DNA from 3 places in the Bacillus sp. WC2503 genome. Region 1 is predicted to be linked to each of the others. Evidence: riboswitches for the same ligand, from Rfam matches in the RefSeq annotation. Region 1 holds a riboswitch; each other region holds the start of a gene.

What was found. Region 1 has a riboswitch for lysine ahead of ACUN26_RS12030 (amino acid permease). Riboswitches for the same ligand answer to the same signal wherever they lie in the genome.
Region 2: it holds a riboswitch for lysine, as region 1 does, so the genes downstream of both, ACUN26_RS01120 (amino acid permease) here and ACUN26_RS12030 (amino acid permease) in region 1, are expected to answer to the same signal.
Region 3: it holds a riboswitch for lysine, as region 1 does, so the genes downstream of both, ACUN26_RS05480 (aspartate kinase) here and ACUN26_RS12030 (amino acid permease) in region 1, are expected to answer to the same signal.

Annotation. Positions count from the first base shown of each region.
Region 1 is NZ_JBQYMD010000001.1:2,344,867-2,347,146, forward strand. Features, by position in the region: gene ACUN26_RS12025 (GNAT family N-acetyltransferase) at 1-106, opposite strand, end outside; lysine riboswitch at 493-685, shown strand; gene ACUN26_RS12030 (amino acid permease) at 798-2,264, shown strand.
Region 2 is NZ_JBQYMD010000001.1:197,822-200,101, reverse strand. Features, by position in the region: gene racE (glutamate racemase) at 1-617, opposite strand, end outside; lysine riboswitch at 818-999, shown strand; gene ACUN26_RS01120 (amino acid permease) at 1,146-2,280, shown strand, end outside.
Region 3 is NZ_JBQYMD010000001.1:1,020,348-1,022,627, reverse strand. Features, by position in the region: gene ACUN26_RS05485 (DoxX-like family protein) at 1-401, opposite strand, end outside; lysine riboswitch at 594-780, shown strand; gene ACUN26_RS05480 (aspartate kinase) at 982-2,211, shown strand.

The DNA of each region.
Region 1 (2,280 bases):
CATGCCCTGCAATATGCGGGCCGCTATTGTATCCTTGATTCTTCGCAATCTGAACCCATTCTTCCGTACACGGGATAATATGTAATCTTTCTGTTTCTAATTTCATAACGATGTCCCCTTTTTAATTAAACAGTACTTCAATTTTACTACAAAAAAGAAAGAATATTCAATCTTTTAATTTGCACATATGTTTTTTCTTTAGAACAAAATAAAAGAAGTGATACCCTTCAATCGTTATGTCGAATTATATTTTCTGAATTTTCTTTTAATTTTAAAGGGTTTTTCATTATTTTTTGCGAAACATTTGTATAACAATTTTTTCTTTGTTTATTGCTACATAATAGTAGGTTCGGGTGGAGTTATGCAAGCGTTTCCTATACAATAACCGATATTTTTTGACTTTTCCTAACAAAATTCCTTGCAATATATTCAGAAACTCATTACAATTGCCATATATTAAATATCTTAGCAATATATAAATCCTCATCAATCCGATGAGGTAGAGGTTGCGACTTTTAAAAGTAAAACGGACGAGACACAGAGAATGTCACTGACTCCGTTTGAAAGGAAAAGTTGCCGAAGTTTGTATTTCTTCTCTGGAAGTATGAGCTGGGGCTGTCTCCGAAAGGAACAGAACTGTCACGTTTACAAAATTACCGTGTAAACGTGGGGTGCTATCTTAACGGAAGGGTATGATGGGGTGGTTATTTGTGAAACGTTCCGCCTAATTCCTTTGGCGGTTTTTTGTATTTTTCTCCCCCGCTCCTTCCTAACCTACAAGAAAAGGAGTGTTGAACATGAATAGCGCAACAAATCAATCTACCTCTAAAACGCAAACTACACAAGGACAAGGTGAATTAAAACGCGGATTAAAATCTCGTCACCTTACGATGATTTCTCTCGGTGGTACAATCGGTACCGGACTATTTCTTGCCAGCGGTGGTGTAATCCATTCAGCTGGTCCTGGCGGTGCACTAATCGCATACGCCGCAATTGGAATTATGGTGTATTTCTTAATGACAAGCTTAGCTGAACTTGCAGCTTACATGCCTGTTACTGGATCTTTTAGCACGTATGCAACAAAATTTGTTGATCCATCACTTGGCTTTGCACTTGGATGGAACTATTGGTATAACTGGGCGATTACAATTGCGGCAGAACTAGCGGCCGTAACATTAATTATGAAATTTTGGTTCCCTGATACCCCTTCCCTCATTTGGAGTGGATTATGCTTAGCTATTATTTTTCTCTTAAACTATTTATCTGTTAAAGGTTTTGGTGAATCTGAATATTGGTTCGCACTTATTAAAGTAGTTACTATTATTATCTTCTTAGTTGTCGGCTTCATGATGATTTTTGGAATTATGGGCGGCGAATCTGTCGGCTTTAAAAACTTCACTGTTGCAGATGCTCCATTTAACGGCGGTATCATGGCAATTATCGGTGTATTTATGGCTGCTGGTTTCTCCTTCCAAGGAACTGAATTATTAGGTGTAGCTGCTGGTGAAACGTCTGATCCAGAACGCAATATCCCAAAAGCAATTCGTTCGATCTTTTGGCGCATTCTTTTATTCTATATCCTTGCAATTCTCGTTATCGGTTTATTAATTCCTTATACAACTGAAAGTCTTGCAGCAAGTGATGTTACAGTAAGTCCATTTACACTTGTATTTGAAAAAGCGGGCGTTGCCTTTGCTGCTTCTGTTATGAACGCTGTTATTTTAACGGCAGTTTTATCTGCTGGTAACTCTGGCATGTACGCATCAACTCGTATGCTTTGGGATTTAGCTCGTCAAGGAAAAGCACCAAAGTTTTTAGGCAAATTAGATAGCCGTGGTGTACCTGTTAACGCTCTAATCGCAACATCAGTAGTTGGTAGCGTCGCTTTCATCGCTTCTTTATTCGGTGACGGTGTTGTATATATTTGGTTATTAAACGCTTCTGGTATGTCTGGCTTTATCGCATGGGTTGGTATTGCAATTAGTCATTACCGCTTCCGTAAAGCATATATCGCACAAGGAAAAGATTTAAAAGACTTACCATATAGAGCAAAATGGTTCCCATTCGGTCCAATCTTCGCATTTACACTTTGCGTCATCGTAATTTTAGGACAAAACTACGGCGCATTTATGGGTGAATCAATCGATTGGAACGGCGTACTCGTTTCTTACATCGGTTTACCGCTCTTCTTAGTACTATGGTTAGGATATAAATTTACAAAGAAAACAAAAGTGATTCCACTTGATAAATGTGAACTAAAATAAAGTAGAGCGAGCAAAC
Region 2 (2,280 bases), 2.1 Mb from region 1:
ACATCTTCTCCTAGTTCCTTTTTTATATAGGACTCTAAAAGTGGATAATGCGTACACCCAAGAATTAACGTATCTATATCTTCTTTCGTTAATGGCAGTAAAGCTTGTTTCACTTGCTGCGTTACATATGCTGTATCTTCTAATTGATTTTCTGCAACTGTAGCTAAAGTCGGGCACGCGTGACTATGCACTTCCAAATATGTATCAAGCTCGTGTAATGCTTTTTCGTACATATTAGACTGTATCGTACCTACAGTTCCAATTACTCCGATTTCCCCTTTCTTTGTCACTTTAATTGCCGCTCTTGCTCCCGGATGTATAACGCCAATAACCGGAATAGACAGTGCTTCTTGCAGCGCAGTCAATGCAGCAGCTGCAGCAGTATTACATGCTACCACTAGCGCTTTTAACGGAAACTGTTTGAGGAACTCAACCATTTCAAATACGAAAGATTGTACCTCTTCTACACTTCTTGGCCCATACGGACAACGCTCATTATCACCAATATAATAAATGCTCTCTTTAGGCAATTGTCTTATAATTTCACTCGCAACTGTTAATCCCCCAACTCCCGAATCTAGCACACCTATTACTGAATGTTTATGACATACAGACATATACTTCATCCCCTTCTCAATCTTCTAGCGTCAATAACATTTATTATATTATGAAAATTCAATATTACATAATAATCCCTCTCTCTTTTAATCACAAACTCTTCTCTATAATCTGATTATTACTATATCCATTGACGTATAAAAATACATTTGTTACTCTTAAATACGTTAATTTAATATTTAAATCCTCATTCGTATCTCGGTGAGGTAGAGGTTGCAGTCATTAAGAGTATCATTTCAGGAGATGTAGTGGCATTGATGAAGAAATGAGAAAGGAATGATTGCCGAAGTAAGTCGTGTCCACCATGCACACTTGCTGGGTCTGCATTTAATAAGTGCAGAACTGTCACAAACGTTTCGTTTGTGGAGAGCTATCGAGAGGTATGTCGTGGGTTTCTTATAAGATAGAAAGCATGTAGCGGCAGATTACGTGCTTTTTTTGTTTTGTTTGGGACTTCTCTTCTCTAATCGGAAGACATACATATCTCCTCGCTTGACTTGGTTATACTAACTTTGGAGGTATTTTCTATGCAACAAAAAAAATGGGGCTTTTGGGTACTAACAGCTTTCGTTGTCGGTAATATGGTTGGCGCTGGGATTTTCATGGTGCCAAGTACGTTGGCACAAACAGCAAGCCCACTCGGTGTCACTTTAGCTTGGTTAACAACAGGGTTTGGTGTTTTAATGCTAGCTCTTGTTTTTGGTAATTTAGCAATTCGTCGTCCTGATTTAACGACAGGACCACAAAGTCATGCATATGCTTTATTCTCAACACCAAAAAAGAAAAAAATGGCTGGTTTCAGTATGGTATGGGGATATTGGGTTGCAAACTGGGCAAGTAACGTTGCCATCATTACATCTTTCGCGGGATATTTATCACTTTTCTTCCCAATTATGAAAGATACGCGACTACTATTTTCAATCGGTTCGTTTAACATAGAAGTCGGAAAACTAATTACATTTACGATTTGTTCCATCTTACTTTGGGGAACTCATATTATATTAACTAATGGTGTAAGCGGAGCTGGAAAGCTAAACTTCTTAGCAACAACAACGAAAGTGACTGGATTCCTTTTATTTATCGTCGTTACGTTATTTGCATTCGAAGCTTCTAAGTTTGGACAATGGTACACACCGATGATCGATAAATCAGGTGTATCACACGGTCTTCTTTCACAAGTAAATTTAGCCGCTCTTACAACGCTTTGGGCGTTTATCGGAATTGAATCAGCCGTTCTTTTATCAAACCGGGCTGTTTCTCCAAAAACGGTAAAACGGGCAACAGTTGCGGGATTACTTATTACAGTTGCAATTTACTTAGGAATTACAATTTTAACAATGGGTGTCCTTCACGTTGATACATTACAAGCTTCTGAACGTCCGTTAGCAGATGCACTAAATGCTGCAATGGGTCATGGCGGCGGGAAACTGATGGCATTACTTGCTCTTACTTCCCTATTCGGTTCTATCTTAGGCTGGATTTTATTAAGCTCAGAAGTACCGTATCAAGCAGCAAAAGAAGGTTTCTTCCCTTCCTTCTTCACAAAAACAAATAAAAAAGGAAGTCCAATTTACTCATTACGATTAACAAACATTATGTCGCAAGTATTCTTATTCTCAACATTATCAGGAACTATTGCGGAAGCTTATACATTCGTTATTA
Region 3 (2,280 bases), 1.3 Mb from region 1:
GAATCAATCACATTTCCTATACGACCATATCTCGTATCATAATCATATTGCGTTTCAAAATGAATACACTCTTTATGCGGTGTATACTTCCAATAACCACGCCCTATTCGTATAAGTGATAATGTATTGTCTGTCCAAAATTTCAAAGAAGAAATCCGTTCACCAGTTTCTTTTCTTATTTCACCTATCGATTCCCCTTCTCCGCCTATTTCAAGCCCAAATCCTATCTTTGTTTTATATAAAAACTTCTGTGGTTCTCCCTCTTTTTTCTCTAAATACGAAATTTCAGTAAAACGAGCATCCCATTCTGTATGTAGGTCTGGTTCTTGCGTATATTCCCATAATTTCTCTATTGTCGTTTTCATTTCTGTTGCAACATAAATAGGCCTTTTTCTTTTCATACTCCGACCTCCTACACTCTATATTTTTAATGTACATGTAATATATGTATTTTGCTACATTTTTCACAAACTTTATCTCTAAAAAGAAAGAATTTTGAAAATACATATAAAACACTTGATTCCCTGAATAATTTAAATTATTATAAAACAAATGTTACCAACAACTTCATAAATCAAACACTCTCGCCTAAAACGTGAGATAGAGGTTGCAATACTTATGAGTATTCTAATGGAGACACAGAGATGTCTATGAAATTGGATGAAAGGAAGTGTTGCCGAAATTGATAAATTTCTCTGCATTTATCAATTGGGGCTGTTTTCGAATAGAAACAGAACTGTCATATGTACAGACATGTACGTATGAAGAGCTATCTACAAAAAAGAGATATCATTTTCATGGTATTCCTTTTTTGGCGGTTTTTTTATTAGCTCCGTTTTCTGTTTCCCTTTTCCTGTAACAGCACCATCCTCACTTATTTGAGATGGTGTTTTTTGTTTTTCTCTCTGGTAACTACAGGAATATTGGGATTTATATATGTCCTAATCTATTCTTAAAAATGGACGAAAGAAGGAATTCGTAATGGAAACGATTGTACAAAAATTTGGTGGTACTTCTGTCGGAAGTGTTGAGCGCATTCAACATGTGGCAAATTTAATTATTGAAGAATATGAACGAGGACATAGTATCGTCTCTGTCGTTTCAGCAATGGGGAAAAGCACAGATGAACTTGTAGCACTTGCTAACGCTATTGCGGAAAATCCGAGTAAACGTGAAATGGATATGCTTCTATCTACAGGAGAACAAGTAACTATTTCATTATTAACAATGGTACTACAAGCAAAAGGTTATAACGCAATTTCATTAACAGGATGGCAAGCTGGTATTACGACAGAATCTGTACACAGTAGTGCACGGATTACTGACATTAACGTTGAGCGTATTCAGTCTTATCTTACTGAAGGCACGATTGTTATCGTAGCTGGTTTCCAAGGAATCAGTGAAAAAAATGAAATTACAACGCTTGGACGTGGTGGCTCTGATACGACAGCTGTTGCATTAGCAGCGGCACTAAAAGCGAAAAAATGTGATATTTATACGGATGTAACAGGCGTATACACGACGGATCCACGAGTTGTAAAGACAGCTTACAAATTAGATGAAATTTCTTATGATGAAATGTTAGAACTGGCAAACCTCGGCGCCGGCGTATTACATCCACGTGCTGTTGAATTTGCCAAAAATCATCATGTCGTTTTAGAAGTTCGCTCAAGTATGGAACAAGAAAACGGAACAATTGTAAAAGGAGAATGTAACATGGAACAACAATCAATCGTTAAAGGTATTGCTTTTGAAGATAATATTACACGTGTCACAGTGAAAGGATTGGAACAAGGTTCACTTTCAATAATTTTCTCTACGTTAGCTAACGCACATATTAATGTAGATATTATTATTCAAAGTATTACAAATGAAGGAACTGTTCATCTTTCCTTCTCTATCCATTCTAATGACTTACAAGAAACACTAGAAGTATTGGAACAGAACCAAGAAGATCTTCACTATGAGTCTGTAGAACATGAAAATCATTTAGCAAAAGTATCAATTGTAGGATCTGGTATGGTATCTAATCCAGGTGTTGCTGCGAATATGTTCACTACTTTAAAAGAAGAAGATATTCATATTAAAATGGTAAGTACATCTGAAATTAAAGTGTCTGTCGTTATTGACCGCCTTCATTTAGTAACAGGTGTGGAAGCACTTCATCAATCATTTATGGCGAAAATTGAGCCTTTAGTGCAAATGAGCTAATTTAATATTTTTATTGCAACTTACAAAAACATATTAATCTATTTCTTTCCTATATAAATAAAAAGCTGT